Regions from separate parts of the Streptomyces sp. NPDC014870 genome, predicted to be linked through region 4. Evidence: riboswitches for the same ligand, from Rfam matches in the RefSeq annotation. Region 4 holds a riboswitch; each other region holds the start of a gene.
What was found. A riboswitch is a leader RNA that binds a small molecule or an ion and turns the genes downstream of it on or off. The one in region 4 is predicted to bind cobalamin.

Region 1 (5,213 bases), on a different contig from region 4:
TCCCCAAGGGCATCGGCTCCACCCTGATGACCCTGCAGATGGTCATGTTCGCCTTCCTCGCGGTCGAGCTGGTCGGCGTGACGGCCGGCGAGTCCAAGGACCCGAAGACCGTCCTGCCCAAGGCGATCAACACCGTGCCGTGGCGCATCGCCGTCTTCTACGTCGGCGCGCTGATCATGATCCTGTCGGTCGTCCCGTGGACCCACTTCCAGCCGGGCGTCTCCCCGTTCGTCGCGGCCTTCGAGAAGATGGGCCTCGGCATCGGCGCCGCGATCGTCAACTTCGTCGTGCTGACCGCCGCGCTCTCCTCCTGCAACTCGGGCATGTACTCCACCGGCCGCATGCTGCGCGACCTCGCGCTCAACGGCCAGGGCCCGAAGTTCTTCACCAAGCTCACCAAGAACGGCCTGCCGCTGGTCGGCACGTCCTTCTCGGCCGGGCTGATGATGGTCGGCGTCTGGATCAACTACCAGTGGCCCGGCGACGCCTTCAACTACGTCGTCTCCTTCGCCACCATCTCCGGCATGTGGGCCTGGATCATGATCCTGGTCTGCCAGGTCCGCTTCCGCCTCAAGGCCGACCGGGGCGAGCTGCCCCAGTCCTCCTTCAAGGCCCCGGGCGGCATCTGGCTCAGCCTCTTCTCGCTCGCCTTCATCGGCATGGTCATCGTGATGATGGGCATCGACAAGGACGCGCGGATCTCGCTGTACTGCGCCCCGCTGTGGGGCCTGATCCTGGGTGTCGCGTACCTGGTCCTCAAGGCGCGCAACCCGCAGGGCGCGGCCTTCGTGAAGCGCTCGTAACGCCTGCCTGTCCAGCATCCGGGCCGCTCCGTACCACTCCTCGGTACGGGGCGGCCCACCCGTCGCCCACCACCACCCTGCCTGACGCGCTCCGCGCGGCCCCTCTTGATCCGATGCTTATCCTGTCGCCATGCTGACCATCACCCGGGCCCTGTACGACCAGATCGTGGAACACTCCCGCGCGGACCACCCCGACGAGGCCTGCGGCGTGGTCGCGGGTCCCGCCGGCAGCGGCCGCCCCGAGCGGTTCATCCCGATGCTGAACGCGGCGCGCTCACCCACGTTCTACGAGTTCGACTCGGCCGATCTGCTGAAGCTCTACCGCGAGATGGACGACCGGGACGAGGAGCCCGTGATCGTCTACCACTCGCACACCGCCACCGAGGCGTACCCCTCGCGCACCGACATCACCTACGCGAACGAGCCGGGCGCCCACTACGTCCTGGTCTCCACCGCCGACGTCGACGGCGCCGGCCCCTTCCAGTTCCGCTCCTACACGATCGTCGAGGGCGTGGTGACCGAGGAGGAGGTCAAGGTCGTCGAGGCGTACGACGCCTGAGAGACTGACCCGACACCAGGGCGGCAGGACCCAGGAAGCCGGTGCGAATCCGGCACGGTCCCGCCACTGTGACCAGCGACTTCGGACGCTGGGAGCCAGGAACTGACCTGCCGCCTCTCACCACCGACTGGGGACGTGGAAATCCCCGGAGGAGGCTCGTTCCGTGCTGACCAGGCACCGCCGTACCCTGCTGCCCGCCGCAGCCCTCGTCCCGCTGCTCGCCGCCTGCGCGGCCCCCGCCGAACAGGCCGCCCCCTCGGGGAAGTCCGCCGCGGGATTCCCGTACACCGTCACCAACTGCGGTGTGAAGACGACGTTCCAGGCGCCGCCGAAGCGGGCCGTGACCATGAACCAGCACGTCACCGAGGTCATGCTCGCGCTCGGTCTGGAGAAGTCCCTGGTCGGCACCGCCTACCTCGACGACCGGATCCTGCCCGCGTACAAGAAGGCCTACGACGCGGTGCCGGTGCTCGCCAAGGAGTACCCCTCCAAGGAGGCCCTGCTCGCCGCCAACCCCGACTTCGTGTACGGGGGTTACGCCAGCGCCTTCGACGCCAAGGCCGGCCGCGGCCGGGACGACCTGAAGAAGTCGGGCATCGAGAGCCGCCTCAACATGGAGTACTGCCCCTCCGGCGCCTCCTCCCTCGCCGACCTCTACCGGGAGGTCGACGAGGTCGCCCGCACCTTCGGCGTCCCCGAGCGCGGCACGGACTGGACCGCCGAGGCGAAGAAGACCGTCGCGGCGACCGAGAAGCGGCTCAAGGGCGTCGCCCCGGTCTCCGTCTTCGTCTACGACAGCGGCGACAAGACCGCGTTCACCGCCGGCGGCAAGGGCATCGGCAACGAGCTGATCACCCGGGCCGGCGGCCGCAACGTCTTCGCCGACCTGGACAAGACCTTCGGCGACGCGACCTGGGAGCAGGTCGTCGCCCGCAAGCCCGACGTGATCGTCATCTACGACTACGGCTCCACGACCGTCGAGCAGAAGAAGAAGCGCCTCCTGGACGACCCGGCCCTCAAGGACGTCCCGGCGATCAAGAACAAGCGCTTCGCCGTCATGCCCCTCTCGGACGCGGTCCTGGGCGTCCGCGTCCCGGCCGCCGTCGACAAGCTCTCCGCCCAGCTGCACCCGAACCGGTGACGGCGGTGACGGGACCGGCGGCGGCCACCGAGGCCGCCGCCGCCCGGCGCCGGCGCCGGGGCCGCCTGCCGTACGGGCTCGTCGTCGCAGGCCTCCTCGCGGCCCTCGCGGCCGCCGTCGTCGCCGGGGTCGCCCTCGGCTCCGTACGGATACCCGTGGGCCAGGTCGTCGAGATCCTCACCGGCCGCGCCGCCCCCTCCCCGTACCGCACGATCGTGCTCGACGTCCGGCTCCCGCGCGTGCTGCTCGGCGCGGTCGTCGGCGCCGGACTCGCCGTCGTCGGCGCCGTCCTGCAGGCCCTGGTCCGCAACCGGCTCGCCGACCCCTTCCTGCTCGGGATCTCCTCCGGGGCGTCCAGCGGGGCCGTCCTCGTCCTGGTCCTCGGCATCGGCGGCGGGGTCACCACCACCGTCGCCATGCCCGCAGGGGCCTTCGCGGGCGCCCTGCTCGCCCTGGTCCTCGTCTACGCCCTGGCCCGGCGCGGCTCCACGATGACCGGCGCCCGGCTCGTCCTCGCGGGCGTCGCCGTCTCCTACATCCTGTCGGCGCTGAGCACCCTGTTCCTCGTCCTGTCCCGGCGGCCCGAGCACTTCCAGGAAGCCATGTTCTGGTCCCTCGGCGGCCTCGGCAGCGCCCGCTGGGACACCCTCGCGCTTCCCTCGGTCGTCGTCGCCCTCGGCACCGCGGTCCTGGTCGCCCTCGCCCGCCCGCTCGACCTGCTCCTCGTCGGCGAGGAGGGCGCCACCGTCCTCGGCCTGGACACCGCCCGCTTCCGGGCCGCCGTCTTCGTCCTCGCCTCGCTCGTCACCGCCGTCATGGTCTCCGTCAGCGGCGCCGTCGGCTTCGTCGGCCTGATGGCCCCGCACGCCGCCCGGATGGCCGTCGGCGCACCGCACCGCCGCCTGCTTCCGGTCGCCGCGCTCGGCGGCGCGCTCGCCCTGATCCTCGCGGACCTCGCCGCCCGGACCGTCGCCGCGCCGCAGGACATCCCGGTCGGCGTCCTCACCGCCCTCATCGGCGGCCCCCTCTTCCTCTGGCTCATGCGCCACCGCGCGGAAGGGAGCCCGGTGTGACCTCCCGGCCCGCCCCCACGGAACTGGTCCTCAAGGGAGTCTCGTACGACACCCGGCTGCACGACGCCGACCTCACCGCCCGCCCCGGCGAGACCATCGGGCTCGTCGGCCCCAACGGCAGCGGCAAGTCCACCCTCCTGCGCTGCGTCTACGGCACCCTCACCCCCACCGCCGGCCGCGTCCTGCTCGACGGCGACGACCTGTCCGCCCTCGGACCCAAGGCCCGCGCCCGCCGGATCGGAGTCGTCCCGCAGGACAGCTCCACCGAGTTCGAGCTGACCGTCCAGGAACTGGTCGCCCTCGGCCGCTCCCCGCACAAACGCTTCTGGGAGGGCGACACGGCCGCCGACGGCGCGCGCGCCGAGGCCGCCCTCGCCCGGGTCGGCATCGCCGAGCTGGCCGACCGGCCGTACCCCACGCTCTCCGGCGGCGAACGCCAGCGCGCCCTCGTCGCCCGCGCCCTCGTCCAGGACCCCGCGCTCCTCGTCCTGGACGAGCCCACCAACCACCTCGACATCCGCTACCAGCTCGAAGTCCTCCGCCTCGTCCGCGACTTGGGCACCACCAACCTCCTCGCCCTGCACGACCTCAACCTCGCCGCGGCGTACTGCGACCGGCTGTACGTCCTTCAGCGCGGCCGGGTCGTCGCCGAGGGGCCGCCGACCGAGGTCCTCACCCCCGCCCTCCTCGCCACCGTCTACGGTGTGGAAGCCGAGGTCATCCCGCATCCGAGGACCGGAACGCCGACCGTCGTCTATGTCCCGGTCGTCGACCCCGGTCCGCCAGTCGAGCACGAAGCGTCCGCCATGTGAGATCACATTCCGGAACCCGGACCGGGAATCGATACGATGACCGCATGGTTTCCCACGACGTGAGCGAAGTGACGACGCCGGGCAGCGCGCTGCTCGTGGCGCGGCTGCACGTCGACCTGTGCCGTCTCGCCAGCGCGATGTGAGCGGGGGCGCTCACCGACCGGCGCCCCACGAAGCACCACCCCGCGCGGGGCCCACGGCCGCGCGCCCTTTCACGCCACTTCCCGACTCCCGAAAACAGGAGCCCACGCCATGGCCATCGAGGTCCGCATCCCGACCATCCTCCGCACCTACACCGACGGCGAGAAGGCCGTCGAGGGCAGCGGTGCGACGCTCGCCGAGCTCTTCGCCGACCTGGAGACGCGCCACGCCGGGATCGAGGCCCGCATCGTGGACAAGGGCCAGCTGCGCCGCTTCGTCAACGTCTACCTCAACGACGAGGACGTCCGCTTCCTCGACGGCATCGACACCAAGCTGGCCGACGGCGACAACGTCACGATCCTGCCGGCCGTGGCCGGCGGCATGGTCTGATCCACCATGCGCTACGACTCCCCGCTCGCGGCGGTCGGCAACACGCCCCTGGTCCGCCTGCCCCGGCTCTCCCCGTCGGACGACGTCCGCATCTGGGCCAAGCTGGAGGACCGCAACCCCACCGGCTCGGTCAAGGACCGCCCCGCGCTCCACATGATCGAGCAGGCCGAGAAGGACGGCCGGCTCACCCCCGGCTGCACCATCCTGGAGCCGACCAGCGGCAACACCGGGATCTCGCTGGCGATGGCGGCCAAGCTCAAGGGCTACCGCATCGTCTGCGTCATGCCGGAGAAC
Region 2 (5,213 bases), on a different contig from region 4:
GCGCGTCCTCGAGCCGGCCCGCCCGCTCCAGGGCGCGCCGCACGGTCGGGAACGTCCGGCCGAGCTTCATCACGACCGCCGAGTCGGTGCCCGCGAGCCGGGCCGTCAGCTCGTCCTCGGGAAGCGTGCCGGGGATGATCGTCAGGACCTCCTCGGCCTCGCACAGCGGCTCCCCGAGCCGGGCGGCGGCGGCGCTGACCGAGGTCACCCCGGGGATGACCGTGGTGTCGTAGCGGTCCGCGAGCCGCTTGTGCATGTGCTGGTACGAGCCGTAGAAGAGCGGGTCGCCCTCGGCGAGCACGGCGACCGTGCGACCGGCGTCCAGGTGCGCGGCGAGCCGGGCGGCGGCCTCCGCGTAGAAGTCGTCGAGCGCGCCCCGGTAGCCGCCGGGGTGGTCCGTGGTCTCGACCGTGAGCGGGTACATCAGCCGCTCCTCGATCTGGTCGGCCCGGATGTGCTCGGCCGCTATCGAGCGGGCGATGGACCGGCCGTGCCGGGCCGAGTGGTACGCGATCACGTCGGCGGAGGCGATGGCCCTGACCGCCGCGAGGGTGAGCAGCTCCGGGTCGCCGGGCCCGAGGCCGACCCCGTACAGCTTGCCTGTGGTGGGCGTGGGGGGCGTGCTCATGCCTGGATCTCCGCTTCGTGGGCGAGGGCGTTGATCGCCGCGGCGGTCATGGCGCTGCCGCCGCGCCGGCCGCGGACGACGAGGTAGTCGAGTCCGAGGGTCCGGGCCCGGTCGGCGAGGGCGTCCTTGGACTCGGCGGCGCCGATGAAGCCGACGGGTATGCCGAGGACGGCGGCGGGCTTCCCGGCGCCCTTGGCGACCATCTCCAGGAGGTGGAAGAGCGCGGTGGGCGCGTTGCCGATGGCGACGACGGAGCCTTCGAGGCGGTCGCGCCAGAGTTCGAGGGCGGCGGCGCTGCGGGTGGTGCCGAGTTCGGCGGCGAGCGCGGGCACGGACGGGTCGGAGAGCGTGCAGACGACCTCGTTGTCGGCGGGCAGCCGCCTGCGGGTGACGCCGCTGGCGACCATCTGCGCGTCGCAGAGGATCGGCGCGCCCGCGCGCAGGGCGGCGCGGGCCCGGGAGACGACCTGCGGGGAGTACGCGAGGTCGGCGACCAGGTCGGTCATCCCGCAGGCGTGGATCATGCGGACGGCGACCTGGGCGACGTCGGCGGGCAGACCCGCGAGGTCCGCCTCGGCGCGGATCGTGGCAAAGGACTGGCGGTAGATCTCCGTGCCGTCCTTCTCGTAGTCGAACATCCTGCTGCTCTCGCTCATCTCGTGTTTGCTGTGGGGACGCGGGCCGCCGCGACGGCGTCGGGCAGGGCGGTACGGGGGGTGGGGACGCCGTTCACCAGGTACGTGCCGTCGCCGGTGGCGAGGACGTCGACCCAGGCGCCGTGCGGGTGGCCGCAGCGCCGCTCGCACCCGGAGAAGTACACGGGCAGCCCGCCGGAACGGTGGCCGCTGCCCGGGGTGGCGTCGGCGCGCACGTCCGCGAGGGACTTCGCGCAGCCGGGGCGCCCGGTGCAGGCGCCGACCCCGGCCCAGGGGGAGCGCGGGTCGGTGACGAGACCGTGGGCGTCGAGCTCGCGCAGCCGGGTCGCGACGGCGCCGGGGCCCGCGAGGCCGGTGACGACGGCCCCGCGCCAGGGTGTGAGCCGCACCTCGCCGCCGCTCGCGGCGAGCGCCCGCAGCTGGCCTGCGGTCAGCCGCCCGAGGGGCGCGAGCACGTGCAGGGCGGTCGCGCCGAGGGGCCCGGGGGCGGGCGGCCCGGCGTGCGGCTCCGCGTGCGGCGGTTCCGCCGCGGTTACGGGCTCCGACACGATCCCGGCGCCCGCGAGCGCGCCGGCCACGTCCGGCTTGTGGCCCTCCGGAAGCTCCCGTACGCGCCAGGCGCCGTTCCCGGCGGCGCGGGCGGCGTCCAGGAAGGCCCCTGCGGCGGCGAGCGCGGCACGGGGCGCGTCGGCGGCGCCGACCCGGACGTCCCGGCCGCCCACCCGCATCCGTACCGACGGGCCTTCTGCGATCAACGTCACATCTCCGCCGAGCCCCGCCACATCGCCCCGCCCGTCGTCCAGGGCGAAGAGGAACCGGCCGGACAGGGCCGCCGTCCACGGCCGCGCGCACAGCAGCGCGTCCAGCTCGCGGGCCCACAACTGCACGTCTCCGTGGCCGAGTCCGTCGAGTCCGGCCGCCGGGGAGGCCACGATGTTCCGGACCCGCTCATGGGTCTCGGAGGGCAGCAGCCCGGCGCCCGAGAGCCGCCCCGCCAGCTCCGCCCCGCAGCCCTCGCCGAGCCCGCGCAGCTCCAGGTTCCCCCGGGACGTGACACTGACCCGCCCGTCCCCGAGCTCCTCGGCCACCGAGGCCAGGGTAAGTACCTGACGTGCCGTCAACAACCCTGCGGGCAGTCGCAGTCGGGCCAGCCGCCCGTCGTCGGCGGCGTGCAGTCGAAGCGCCCCGGGGCAGGCGTCACCACGGTCCCGTACGGGCGGTTCGCCCGGGTTGGGTGGAGTGGGTGGGGTGGGCGGCATGGCGGCGAGCATACCCACGACGCCGACGGGCCAGACCGGCCCGGCGGACGCACGATCTACTATGCAGATCGGCATGGGGTCCCAGGACCCCGGGGAGGAAGCCCGGTGAGAATCCGGCGCGGTCCCGCCACTGTGAGCCGGGCCCCGGAAGGGTCCCGGTGAGTCAGGAACTCCCTTCCCCAAGCTCTCGGCTTCGCTCGAGCAGGGGAGGCCCCAACCCACACGACCACCCGGGGCGCGGACAACCCCGAGGAAGGCCTGCGCACGCATGCGAATTCTGTTGCTGTCGCACTCCGACACCGACCTGCTCAGCGCCCGCGCGGCCGGCGGTCCGGTCGCCTACCGGTTCGCCAATCCCTCCCGGCTCGCCCCGGACGACCTGCCCGGACTCCTCGACGAGGCCGACCTCGTCGTCGTCCGCCTGCTCGGCGGCCTGCGGGCCTGGGAGGACGGCCTGACGGCCGTGCGCGCGGCGGGGAAGCCGGTCGTCGTGCTCTCCGGCGAACAGGCCCCCGACGCCCAGCTCATGGAGGCTTCCACCGTCCCCGTCGGCGTCGCCACCGAGGCCCACGCCTACCTCGCGCACGGCGGCCCGGCCAACCTGGAGCAGCTGGCCCGGTTCCTCGCCGACACCGTGCTGCTGACCGGCCACGGCTTCGAGGCCCCGGCCGCCGCGCCCACCTGGGGCCCGCTGGAGCGCACGGCCCGGACGACCGAGGGCCCGACCGTCGCGGTGCTCTACTACCGCGCCCACCACATGAGCGGGAACACCGCCTTCGTCGACGCCCTCTGCTCGGCGATCGAGGACGCGGGCGCCCGCGCCCTGCCGCTCTACGTCGCCTCGCTGCGCGCCCCCGAGCCCGAGCTGATCGAGACGCTGCAGCGCGCGGACGCGATCGTCACGACCGTCCTCGCCGCCGGTGGCACGAAGCCCGCCGAGGCGCAGGCCGGCGGCGACGAGGACGCCTGGGACGCGGGCGCGCTCGCCGCCCTCGACGTACCGATCCTGCAGGCGCTCTGCCTCACCGGCTCCCGGGCCGCCTGGGAGGAGAACGACGAGGGGCTCTCCCCGCTGGACGCGGCCAGCCAGGTCGCCGTGCCCGAGTTCGACGGCCGCCTGATCACCGTGCCGTTCTCCTTCAAGGAGATCGACGAGGACGGGCTCCCCGCCTACGTCGCCGACGCCGAGCGGGCCTCCCGCGTCGCCGGGATCGCGGTCCGCCACGCCCGCCTGCGGCACATCCCGAACGCGGAGAAGAAGCTCGCGCTCGTCCTCTCCGCGTACCCGACGAAGCACTCCCGGATCGGCAACGCGGTCGGCCTGGACACCCCCGCCTCCGCCGTCGCGCTGCTGCGGCGGCTGATCGCCGAGGGGTACGACTTCGGGGCCGAGGCCGACATCCCGGGGCTCGTCTCCGGCGACGGCGACGAGCTGATCTACGCCCTGATCGAGGCCGGCGGCCACGACCAGGACTGGCTGACCGAGGAGCAGCTGGCCAAGAACCCGGTCCGCATCCCGGCCGCCGACTACAAGCGCTGGTACGCGCAGCTCCCCGCCGAGCTGCGGGAGGCCGTGGAGGAGCACTGGGGCCCCGCGCCCGGCGAGATGTTCCTCGACCGCTCCCGCAACCCGGAGGGCGACATCGTCCTCGCCGCGCTGCGCCGCGGGAACCTGCTGATCCTCATCCAGCCGCCGCGCGGCTTCGGCGAGAACCCGATCGCGATCTACCACGACCCCGATCTCCCGCCGTCCCACCACTACCTGGCCGCCTACCGCTGGATCGCGGCGCGCGCCGAGGACGGCGGCTTCGGGGCGGACGCGATGGTCCACCTCGGCAAGCACGGCAACCTGGAGTGGCTGCCCGGCAAGAACGCGGGCCTGTCGGCCGCGTGCGGCCCGGACGCGGCGCTCGGTGACATCCCGCTGGTCTACCCGTTCCTCGTCAACGACCCGGGTGAGGGCACGCAGGCCAAGCGGCGCGTGCACGCCACGCTCGTCGACCACCTGGTGCCGCCGATGGCCCGCGCCGACTCGTACGGCGACATCGCGCGCCTGGAGCAGCTGCTCGACGAGTACGCGCAGATCTCCTCCATGGACCCGTCGAAGCTGCCCGCGATCCGGGCGCAGATCTGGACGCTGATCCAGGCGGCCAAGCTCGACCACGACCTGGGGATGGAGGACCGCCCCGAGGACGACGGCTTCGACGACTTCCTGCTGCACGTCGACGGCTGGCTCTGCGAGGTCAAGGACGCCCAGATCCGCGACGGTCTGCACGTCCTTGGCGGGGCACCGACCGGGCCCGAGCGGGTCAACCTGGTCCTGTCGATCCTGCGCGCCCGGCAGATCTGGGGTGGTACGCAGGCCCTGCCGGGTCTGCGCGAGGCGCTCGGCCTGGACGAGTCGGCCGCGACCCGGACCACCGCCGACGAGGCGGAGGCGACGGCCCGCGCGCTGGTCGAGGCGATGGAGGCGGCCGACTGGTCCGTGGACGCGGTCGCGGAGGTCGCCGCCGCGCACGGCCCCGACGTGGCGGCCGTGCTCCGGTTCGCCGCCGAGCAGGTCGTGCCGCGCCTCGCCGCGACCACCGACGAACTCGCCCACGCCGTGCACGCGCTGAACGGCGGCTTCGTGCCCGCCGGCCCCTCGGGCTCGCCGCTCCGGGGCCTGGT
Region 3 (5,213 bases), on a different contig from region 4:
CGCGGACGTCCGATCCCGCCTGCCCGCCCTTGCTGACGTTGAAGCCGCCGTCCTTGTTCTGCTGCGAGGCCAGGAACTTCCGGGCCTTGCCGATCTCGGTCGCGTACTTGTCGGCATCGAGTGACAGGCCCTGGACGGCGAGCGCCGCCGAGTTCACGGAGTTGCCGGAGGCGCCGGTGAAGCCGCCGTCGGGGAGCTGCTGATCGGCGAGCCAGACGAGAGCACGGTCCACGGCCGCCTGCGTGTCGGCGTCGGGCAGCAGGTCCAGGGCCATGGCCGCCATCGCGGTCGAGTCGACCTCGATGGCGCTGGCCTCACCGATGAGGCTGGGCCAGGCACCGGTCGACGGGTCGCGGAGACCCTTGAGGTACGTGATCGGGTCGGCCGCGGCGGCCGTCTCGCCCGCCCTGACCTGGGCGATGACGCCGAGGGACTGGGAGAAGACCGAGGTGGCGTACGTGTAGTTGCCCTTGCCCGCGCACTTGCGGGGCTCGGCCGGCGTCGCGGCCTGGCAGGTGCCCTTGGCGAGCGCTGCGATCAGGTCCTTCCCGCCGAAGTCGCGGGGGTCGCGGCCCACGGACTCGGCGAGCACGGCGGTCTTGCCGATGAATCCGCCGCCCGCGTACTTCGTGTCTATCTTCGTCCAGTGGTGGACGCCACGGCCCGAGGCGTCCTTGCCGCCCTTGTCGAGGAAGTCGACGATGTTGCGCAGGGTGGCGTTGTCGTGGCCGGTGGCGGCGAGCGCGTAGGCGCCGTCGATGGTCAGGCCGTAGTCGGCGAAGCGGGGGCTGCCCTCGTAGTACCGGCCCTGGATCAGCCGCTTGTGGTCGGCGAGGTAGGCCGAGCCCTTCTTGAGGTCCGGTCCCTCACCGGCCGGGGGAGCGGTGGGCCCCGTCGTAGGCGGCGTGGTGGGCGGGGTGGTCGGAGGAGTCGTCGGGGGCGTCGTCGGCGGGACGGGCTCCTTCGTCGTGAGCGTCACCAGATCGCTCTTCGCCCCGGCGATGACGGCCGCGGTGGTGGCATAGAGCAGTGGGTCCGTGGTGCCCTCCTCGAAGGCGAAGGAACCACCGGGGAGCTGCTGGCGGGAGAGCCAGGAGACCGCGGCGTTCGCGTGGGCACGGTCACCCAGGGCACGCAGTGTCTGGGCCACCCAGCCGGTGGCGTACGCGCTGCCGGGGACGCTGTACGAGGCGGCCGGCCAGGCCCCTGTCTTGAACTGGGCCTTCTTGAGGGAGGAGCGGGCCTTGGTGACCACCGGGGTGTGGCCGCCGGCGCGCTGGAGGGCGAGCGTGACGAGCGCGGTGGTCGGTGCCTCGCTCTCGCACACCTGGCCGTCGAGGATCAGGAAGCTGGGGAACCCGCCGTCGTCGCACTGCAGTTGGGTCAGGCGCGCCACCGACTCGGCAGGCGGCGTCACTCCGCCGTTGAGCAGGGCGATGACGGCGAGGGTCTGCCCCTCGGTCTGTCCGGTGGTCCGGAAGTCGCCCTTGGTCGCGCAGCCGGGGACGGGCTGCGGCGCGTCCGAGCCGCTGAGGCAGACGTTCGCCATGAGGTCGCCGAGGAGGTCGTGGCCGCCGAAGGCGCGGGGGTCCTTGCCGGTGGCCTCGGCGACGAGCGCGAGGCGGGCGGCGGCGGTGGCGTCGGGCGCCTCGTCCTTCCCGGCGGGGTAGGCGTAGGCGTCGGTGTGTTCAGGCCTGGCGAGGAAGTCGGCGATTCGCCGGGCTGTGGGGTTCTCGTTGTCGAGTGAGGCCAGTGCGTAGGCGACCTCGGTGGTGGCGAGGTAGTTCGGCGTGGTGTCGCCGTCGTTGACGACGCGCTGCCCGTTGGTCAGCCGGTCGGTGAGCCAGCGGGTCGCGGCGGGCAGATCGACCGTGCCCGGGGGCACGTTGGGCGCCGGCGGATCGCTGGGGTTCGGCGGGTCGCCGCCCTCGGCCCGGACGTCGTCGGGGGTGAACGAGGGCCTGCCCTTGGTGCCGCCGATGTCCGTGCCGCCGAAGACCCAGGCGTCCACGTCACCGGGCTTGAGGGTGCGGGACATGGCGCCCAGCGGGCTGTACGTCCACTTCCGCTGGCCGGGTGAGGCGATCCAGTACGACCAGTAGGCGGTGGCCTGCGGGGTGAGGACGCAGTCCTCCTGGGCCGGAGTGGGGTACTGCTTACCGCTGTTGAACGAGCCGTTGCCTATGCGGCAGATGAACGCGGGACCGTCGTGCTCCGTTCCGGCCGTGCTGAACCCGCCGGAGCGCAGGAGTTCGTAGCCGGTCGTGGGAGTGGTGTCGCAGCCGCGCACCACAGGGCCGCCCCAGTGGCCGAAGTCGACGGCGACGATGGCGCCCTTCGTGCGGGTGCACTTCCCGATCGGGTCGGCGCTCGCCGGGGCCGCCGCCGTGAGGTGGGTCAGGCCCGCACCGAGCGTCAGAAAGGAGGCGGTCAGGACGGACAGAAGCCGCCGTCTCGCCCTCCACCACCGTCTCGCCTGCTGTTCGGTCCCCACCGCGGCCCCTCGTCTCTGCCGGGCGGCTGCGTGCGTGGCGATGCGCCCCGCACAGTGGAGATGCCATGGCGAGGCGGTGACGACCACGCCGTAGTCCGCGACGGCGTTCTTCGTACTGAGTCCCAGCCCCAGGCATTCCGACTCACCCGGGACGATCCGGGTCTACGGTTGCGGGTCAGCGCCGGAATTCGACCGGCTTCCCCTGGTGCTGATTGCTTGTCAGCCGGAGTGCAACACGGATCCGTTGAGACCGTCAAGATGGTGTCCGTCTCACGGGGATCCCCGGCACCGGCCCTCGCCCGCTCCCTGCGGCACCGCTGGCGGTACCTTGATCGTTCAGGTAGCGTCCTGGGCTGCCACATGGGGGAATCCGGTGCGAATCCGGAGCTGACGCGCAGCGGTATGAGACGGCGGGGGCCGTCTTTCGAGCCCGAATGCCCAGACGGCGATGCAGTACACGAAGCCGTACCACGCGTTCCGGACGGCGGCTCCCCGGCGATGCCCGGCCGTGCTCCGACACGGTGACGCGAGGTGTGCACTGGAGCGGCCGGCGTCCGCCGACTTCCAGGAGCAGGTCATGTCTCGTTCCCGTACCTCCCGTCGCCTCTCACTCGTGGTGCCGGCGGCGCTCGGCGCCCTCGCCCTCGGCACGCTTCCCGCTCTCGCGACCTCGACCCCCGCGCAGATAGCCACGTCCAAGACCAACGGCGTCGCGTACCTCAAGTCCCTTCAGGCGGCTGACGGTTCGTACGCCGGCTCGGGTCTGTCCAACGAGTGGGCGTTCAGCGCCTTCGCCGCGGCCGGCACGGCCGTCGTCGACGTGGCCCCGGGCGGAGACACCACCAAGAACGCCAGAACCGTCTACCGGAATCTGCTGTCGACGGCCGCCTGGCCCTCGGCGACCCCGGTCGTCACGGACTACGAGCGCGGAACGCTCAACGCGTACGCCGCGGGCATCGACCCGGCCCGTGTCTCGGCCTCACGCAACCTCATCGCGAACATCTACTCCTACTGGCAGACCGCGGAGCCGGGCTACTTCGGCCCGTCCGCGAACTTCAACGGCACGGTCTTCGCGGCCCTTTCGCTGGGCGGCGCGAAGACCCAAGGCGGCACCGCCCGCGTCCCGCAGGCACTCACCGACGCGATCGTCACCCGCCTCCGTGCCAACCAGCACAACGACGGCGGCTGGACCTACCAGAAGGTCGAGGGCAACCCCACGGGTCTCGCCTCGGCGAGCGACATCGACATGACCGGTGCCGGGATGGCCGCCCTGTGCGTCTCCGGCGTCCCCAACACCGACACCGACGTCGTCCAGGCCAAGAACTTCCTCAAGGGCAAGCTGGTCGCCTCCTCCGGCGCCTTCAACTCCCTCTACGGGGTCAACACCAGCTCCAACGGCTGGGGCATCGCGGGCCTCAACGCCTGTGGTTTCAACCCGCAGTCGGCCGACTTCACCACGATCAGCGGCAAGACGCCGGTCGACTTCCTCATCGCCAACCAGTACAACCCGGCGGGCGGATTCAAGTACAAGCCAGCCGACACCGTTCCCTCGGCCTATTCCTCCATCGACGCGCTGCGCGCGGTCGCCGGCGGCGGCTTCACCACGGCCCCGCCGGTCCCGGTCACCCCCGGGGCCACCCAGTGGGTCGCCCAGCCCACCTTCACGGCGGGCACCGCCACCAAGCTGGCCCTGACCGTCGACGACGGCGCCGGCAACCTCAAGGTGTGCTCGGTGTCCTTCACGCCCACGGGGACGACCACGACGCTCGGCGATGTTCTCGCCGCCGCGACGAGCGCCGCGAGCCCGACCGGCTGCGTCACCTCCGTGACCCCGGCGTCGGGAACCGGCGCGATCACCGAGGTCAACGGCAAGGCCAACAGCGGCTCGAACACCTGGAAGGTCAGCGTCGACGGCTCCTCGTTCGCGGGCGCCCTGCGCGAGAAGACGATCAACGTCGGCGACACCATCGCGCTGCGCTGGGGCGCCTGAGGCCCCAGGGGGTGGGGGCCCGCTGCCGGGCCCTCACCCGCCGCGGCGCCGGACCGGGAGCACTCGGGAAGTGGCCTGCGGCGTCGGCTCGGACCGGATGCCGGGCCGTTCTGGGCGCCTCTGAGTCCCACGAACCACCAGCAGGAGGACGGAGAAGGAATGGCCGCCAGGAGCGAGCCCACGACCATGACAGTCGACGGCCGGCCCATGGTCCTGCTCAGCGAGCAGGAATACGAGGCCCTGGTCTCGTCCCGGCGCCAACTGGGCTCGCAGGTGGCCCGGTTGGCCAAGGTGCGCGAAGCGCTCCTCGACGTGGTCGAGCTCGCCGAATCCCTCGGAACGGCCCTACTCGACCGACGGAACCAGGCGGTCACCGGCGAGGGCACAGCGGACGACATCGGCGCGGACGGCGCGGTGGTCCTCCTCGGCGAGACACACCGGCGCCTCGACCGCGCCCGTCGAGCCGCCGGCATGCGGAAGTCGACGACGGATCTCACCCCGGAGAGGTAGGGCGACGTCTGTGCTCTCGCTGTCCGTCCGGGTCGGTCAGCCGACCGTGTCGTCGGAGCAGGGCCTGAGCAGATACGTGTCCATGATCCAGCCGTGCTTCGCCCTGGCCGCGGCGCGTGCCCGACGGATGTCGTCGGCGACCTCGTCGAGCGGGCCGGAGATCAGGATCTCGTCCGGGGTACCGAGGTAGGCACCCCAGTAGATCCACGTGCCACCGCC
Region 4 (5,213 bases):
GGACCTTCCGCAGGTCCGGGTTCCGTCGCCTGCCCGTCCTCGACGGTCACCGGATCGTCGGTGTCCTTACCGTGGACGACATGCTCATCGACGTCTTCCAGCGCCTGGCGGACCTGCTGGGTCCGATCGCGTGGAGCGTCCTCGATGAACCGCCCGAGCCGCCCTCGGCGAACACGGGACCTAGCGGGACCTGACCGATCCGGTCGGCCACCGTCCTCGTGGCCCCCTGGGCGCCTGGCGTCACAGAACGTCACGGCCAAGAAGCGAGCGGACGGGGAAGCACACGGCTCGACCGCCGGCCTCCCCGCCCCCAAGGGGCGCGGGGGCTCGAACGCGAGGATCTCCTCCGCTGGCAGGGCAGGCAGATGGCCGACGACGGCGACATCGAGCGGCTTGTCACTGTCCTGGGCGGCATCAAGCGCGCCGATACAAGCGATCAGTATGCGCGCTGTTGAGCCGAAGCCTGCGGATACCAACTCCGGGAACCGAGCCCTCCTTGCTGCTGGTCGCACGGCTGGTGGGCCTCCGAGCGCTTCACGGCCGGGCGGGAACGCACTCGCCCGGCTTCAGCCTTGCCCACGTGACCTTCGCGGCGGCAACGTCAATACTGCCGAGGAAGGGAATCACGACCGCCACCCGCCCCTCCGCCATGGCCACCTGACAAACCGTCACACAAGTCAGCGTCAGCTCCGACCGAAGGCGCCAGGAGGCGCCACCCATCGCCAAGATCATCTATCGCGAAGACACAGTCTGACCTGTGAAGACCCAGCGAATACCCTCCTCCGCCAGAATCCCAAGGAGATACCCGTGAGGATGCTGATCAACGTTCCGGAGACCGTCGTCGCCGACGCGCTGCGGGGTATGGCCGCCGCGCATCCCGAGCTCACCGTCGATGTCGAGAACCGTGTGGTGCTGCGGCGGGACGCGCCCGTCGCCGGGAAGGTGGGGCTGGTGTCCGGGGGTGGGTCCGGGCACGAGCCGTTGCACGGGGGGTTCGTGGGGCCCGGGATGTTGGCGGCCGCGTGTCCTGGCGAGGTGTTCACCTCGCCGGTGCCCGATCAGATGGTGCGGGCCGCCGCCGCGGTCGACAGTGGGGCCGGGGTGCTGTTCGTCGTGAAGAACTACACCGGTGACGTCCTCAACTTCGAGATGGCCGCCGAACTCGCCGAGGACGAGGGCATCCAGATCGCCAAGGTGCTGGTGAACGACGACGTGGCCGTGACGGACAGTCTGTACACAGCCGGGCGGCGGGGCACCGGGGCGACGCTCTTCGTGGAGAAGATCGCCGGGGCCGCGGCCGAGGAGGGGGCGCCGCTGGAGCGGGTCGAGGCGATCGCGCGGCGGGTGAACGAGCGGTCGCGGAGCTTCGGTGTGGCGCTGAGCGCCTGCAGCACGCCCGCCAAGGGCAGTCCGACGTTCGAACTACCCGAGGGAGAGCTGGAGTTGGGGATCGGTATTCATGGTGAACCCGGGCGCGAGCGGCGGGCGATGATGACCTCGCGCGAGATCGCCGACTTCGCCGTCGACGCCGTCCTCGAGGACCTGCGACCCTCCGGGCCTGTGCTCGCCCTGGTGAACGGGATGGGTGCCACGCCGCTGCTCGAACTGTACGGATTCAACGCCGAGGTGCAGCGAGTGCTGGCCGAGCGCGGCGTGCCCGTCGCCCGCACGCTGGTCGGCAACTACGTGACCTCGCTCGACATGGCCGGTTGCTCGGTGACCCTCTGCGAGGCCGACGAGGAACTGCTGCGGCTCTGGGACGCGCCCGTGCAGACGGCCGCCCTGCGCTGGGGTCGGTGAGGGCGGGATGTCCGAGATGAACGAGGAAGCGAGCCGGCGAGGGAGCCGGGGCGTGAACGACGAGACCGACGACGGCGGGGAGCTGTTCGACGGCGCCTTCTTCCGTCGCTGGCTGGCCGCGGCCGCCGGCGCCGTCGAGCGCGAGGCCGACCGGCTCACCGAGCTCGACTCGGCGATCGGCGACGCCGACCACGGCGCCAATCTGAAGCGGGGGTTCGCCGCCGTGACGGAGGTCCTGGACAAGGAGCTGCCGGAGACCCCGGGGGCCGTACTCGTCCTGGCCGGGCGGCAGTTGATCTCCACCGTCGGCGGCGCGTCCGGGCCGCTCTACGGGACGATGCTGCGCCGCACCGGCAAGGCGCTCGGCGAGGCCGGAGCGGTGACGCGGGAGGAGCTTGCGGCGGCGCTGACCGCAGGGGTCGCCGGCGTCGCTCAGCTGGGCGGTGCCAAGCCCGGCGACAAGACGATGCTGGACGCGCTCGTGCCCGCGGCCGAGGCGCTCGGCGACTCGTTCGCCGCCGCCCGGGACGCGGCCGAGGCCGGTGCCCTGGCGACCGTACCCCTGCGGGCGCGCAAGGGCAGGGCGAGCTATCTGGGCGAGCGCTCGATCGGGCACCAGGACCCCGGGGCGACCTCGTCGGCGCTGCTGATCGCCGCGCTCGCGGAGGTGGCCGCCGCATGACCGGTCAGGTGGGCATCGTGCTGGTCTCGCACAGCGCGGCGGTGGCCGACTCCGTGGCCGAGCTGGCCCGGGGGCTGGCGGGATGTGGGGCGACCGCGCCGGTCGCCGCCGCCGGAGGCACCCCGGACGGAGGGCTCGGCACCAGCTCCGAGCGGATCGTCGAGGCGGCGAAGGCGGTCGACGGGGGCGCCGGGGTGGCTCTCCTCGTCGACCTCGGGAGCGCAGTCCTGACGGTGAAGGCACTGCTCGCCGAGGGCGACGAGCTGCCCGAGGGGGCGCTGCTGGTGGACGCGCCCTTCGTGGAGGGCGCCGTCGCCGCGCTCGTGACGGCGAGCGCGGGCGGCGACCTGGACGCGGTGTCGGCCGCGGCGGCGGAGGCGTACACGTACCGGAAGGAGTGAGCGCGCACCAGGGGCAGGAGAGGCGGGCAGGGGGCGCGCGGGAGATGTGTCACACACCGTCCCGGAGTGCCCCCGTGTTGTGATGTACCTGGTCAACCCACTAATGTCACAGCGCCTTGGTGTACGGGAAACCGGTGCGGTACCGGTGCGGCCCTCGCCACTGTGATCGGGAAGTCCGGCTCCATCCCTCCGGGGAAGCCACTGGACCGCTGCGGGAGACCGCGGTGGTGTGGGAAGGCGGAGCCGCGGCGGCATGACCCGTCAGCCAGGAGACCGGCCAAGGTGCGTTGTCCATCCACGAGGTGCTGGAGAGGGTCTCCCAACCATGCATATAGCCGAGGGGTATCTGCCCCCTGTGCACGCGGCCGCCTGGGGCGTCGCGTCCGCTCCCTTCGTCGTCCACGGCGTCCGCGCGCTGACCCGTGAGGTCAAGGCCAACCCCGAGTCCACCCTGCTGCTCGGCGCGTCCGGCGCGTTCACCTTCGTCCTGTCGGCCCTCAAGATCCCGTCGGTCACGGGCAGTTGCTCGCACCCGACCGGTACGGGCCTGGGCGCGATCCTGTTCCGCCCGCCCGTGATGGCGGTCCTGGGCACGATCACCCTGCTGTTCCAGGCGCTGCTGCTGGCGCACGGCGGGCTCACGACGCTCGGGGCCAACGTGTTCTCGATGGCGATCGTCGGGCCGTGGGCCGGATTCGGTACGTACTGGCTGCTGCGCCGGTTCGACGTGCCGCTCATGGTGAGCGTGTTCTTCGGCGCGTTCGTCGCCGACCTGTCGACGTACTGCGTCACCAGCGTCCAGCTCGCGCTGGCCTTCCCCGACCCGGGCAGCGGTGTGCTCGGGGCGCTGGCCAAGTTCGGTTCCATCTTCGCCGTCACGCAGCTGCCGCTCGCCGTCAGCGAGGGTCTGCTCACCGTGCTGGTCATGCGGCTGCTCACGCAGTCCAGCAAGGCCGACCTGACCAGGCTCGGGGTCCTGCTCCCGTCCCGCAAGAAGAACGAGAAGGCGGAGGCGAGCGCCTGATGAGCCGGAACGCGAAGATCAACTCCCTGCTCCTGCTCGTCGTCGCGGCCCTTGCGGTGCTCCCGCTGGTTCTGGGTCTCGGCGACCACAAGGAGGAGCCGTTCGCCGGGGCAGACGCCGAGGCGGAGGCGGCGATCACGGAGATCGCCCCGGACTACGAGCCGTGGTTCAGCCCGCTCTACGAGCCGGCGTCCGGCGAGATCGAGTCGGCACTGTTCGCCCTGCAGGCCGCGCTCGGCGCGGGTGTGCTGGCGTACTACTTCGGTGTGCACCGGGGCCGCAAGCAGGGGGAGGCGCGCGCCAAGGCGAAGGCGCTGCGGTCGGCGTCGTCCGGCGACGACGTCTAGCCGCCGGTGCTGCCGATCGACGCGGCGGCGCACAGCAGTCGCTGGCGCCGCCGTCACCCGTGCGAGAAAGCCGCGCTCGGCTTCGGGCTCACGCTGTGCGCGGTCTGTCTGCCGCCGTGGCCGGGTGCCGTCCTGGTCGCGGCGGCGACCCTCGCCGTCCTGCTCGGTCCCGCGGGGGTGCCGGGGCGTCAGCTGTGGCGCGCGTTCCGCATCCCGCTGGGCTTCTGTGTGACCGGCGCGGTCCCGCTCCTCTTCGAGGTGGGCGGGGCGCGGGGTCTCGTCGTGCTCGCTCAGGACGGCCCGGTCCATGCCGGTGAGCTGCTGCTGCGGACCTCGTCGGCGTCCCTGGGCGTGCTGCTGTTCGCCTTCACCACGCCCGTGTCGGACGTGCTGCCCCGGCTCGTGCGGGCGGGGGTGCCGGCGCCGGTGGTGGACGTGGCGCTGGTGATGTACCGGATCAGTTTTCTCCTTCTGGATTCCCTATCCAAAATCCGACAGGCGCAGGCGGCCCGCCTCGGGCTGACGACGCGGGCGGCGACCTGGCGTTCGCTCGCCGGGCTCGGCGCGACCTCGTTCGTCCGCGCCTTCGACCGGGCCCAGCGGCTGCAGTCCGGGCTCGCCGGGCGGGGCTACGACGGGACGCTGCGCGTCCTGGTGCCCGAGGCGGCGGTCTCGGGCCGGTTCCTCGCCTCGACGGCCGCCCTGCTCACCGGGCTCGTCGCCCTCACCCTCGTCCTGGAAAGGTCACTGCCGTGAGTCCCGCACCCCCTGTCGTGGAGCTGGTGAAGGCCACGTTCGCCTACGAGGACGGGCCGCTGATCCTCGACGGCGTCGACTTCGCCGTGCCGGAGGGCCGGGCGCTCGCGCTGCTCGGCCGCAACGGCGGCGGCAAGACGACGCTGCTGCGGCTGCTGAGCGGGGGCCTGCGCTGCGGCGGCGGGGCCCTCCGGCTCGACGGT

Region 1: linked by a shared signal. The riboswitch ahead of ACF09C_RS19940 (ABC transporter substrate-binding protein) and the one ahead of ACF09C_RS01855 (energy-coupling factor ABC transporter permease) in region 4 are both predicted to bind cobalamin.
Region 2: linked by a shared signal. The riboswitch ahead of cobN (cobaltochelatase subunit CobN) and the one ahead of ACF09C_RS01855 (energy-coupling factor ABC transporter permease) in region 4 are both predicted to bind cobalamin.
Region 3: linked by a shared signal. The riboswitch ahead of ACF09C_RS35090 (hypothetical protein) and the one ahead of ACF09C_RS01855 (energy-coupling factor ABC transporter permease) in region 4 are both predicted to bind cobalamin.

What each region holds. Positions count from the first base shown of each region.
Region 1 covers NZ_JBIBWQ010000006.1:411,140-416,352, reverse strand. The annotation lists gene ACF09C_RS19950 (amino acid permease) at 1-803, shown strand, start outside; gene ACF09C_RS19945 (Mov34/MPN/PAD-1 family protein) at 934-1,362, shown strand; cobalamin riboswitch at 1,367-1,492, shown strand; gene ACF09C_RS19940 (ABC transporter substrate-binding protein) at 1,529-2,503, shown strand; gene ACF09C_RS19935 (FecCD family ABC transporter permease) at 2,500-3,576, shown strand; gene ACF09C_RS19930 (ABC transporter ATP-binding protein) at 3,573-4,388, shown strand; gene ACF09C_RS19925 (putative leader peptide) at 4,433-4,531, shown strand; gene ACF09C_RS19920 (MoaD/ThiS family protein) at 4,641-4,919, shown strand; gene ACF09C_RS19915 (PLP-dependent cysteine synthase family protein) at 4,926-5,213, shown strand, end outside.
Region 2 covers NZ_JBIBWQ010000003.1:402,010-407,222, forward strand. The annotation lists gene ACF09C_RS10415 (precorrin-2 C(20)-methyltransferase) at 1-628, opposite strand, end outside; gene ACF09C_RS10420 (precorrin-8X methylmutase) at 625-1,266, opposite strand; gene ACF09C_RS10425 (cobalamin biosynthesis protein CobG) at 1,281-2,555, opposite strand; cobalamin riboswitch at 2,602-2,735, shown strand; gene cobN (cobaltochelatase subunit CobN) at 2,812-5,213, shown strand, end outside.
Region 3 covers NZ_JBIBWQ010000015.1:63,264-68,476, reverse strand. The annotation lists gene ACF09C_RS35095 (prenyltransferase/squalene oxidase repeat-containing protein) at 1-2,494, opposite strand, end outside; cobalamin riboswitch at 2,604-2,742, opposite strand; cobalamin riboswitch at 2,811-2,956, shown strand; gene ACF09C_RS35090 (hypothetical protein) at 3,072-4,484, shown strand; gene ACF09C_RS35085 (hypothetical protein) at 4,671-4,994, shown strand; gene cobF (precorrin-6A synthase (deacetylating)) at 5,031-5,213, opposite strand, start outside.
Region 4 covers NZ_JBIBWQ010000001.1:431,803-437,015, forward strand. The annotation lists gene ACF09C_RS01835 (cyclic nucleotide-binding/CBS domain-containing protein) at 1-194, shown strand, start outside; gene dhaK (dihydroxyacetone kinase subunit DhaK) at 808-1,800, shown strand; gene dhaL (dihydroxyacetone kinase subunit DhaL) at 1,883-2,482, shown strand; gene ACF09C_RS01850 (PTS-dependent dihydroxyacetone kinase phosphotransferase subunit DhaM) at 2,479-2,883, shown strand; cobalamin riboswitch at 2,956-3,180, shown strand; gene ACF09C_RS01855 (energy-coupling factor ABC transporter permease) at 3,209-3,907, shown strand; gene ACF09C_RS01860 (energy-coupling factor ABC transporter substrate-binding protein) at 3,907-4,254, shown strand; gene cbiQ (cobalt ECF transporter T component CbiQ) at 4,261-5,010, shown strand; gene ACF09C_RS01870 (ATP-binding cassette domain-containing protein) at 5,007-5,213, shown strand, end outside.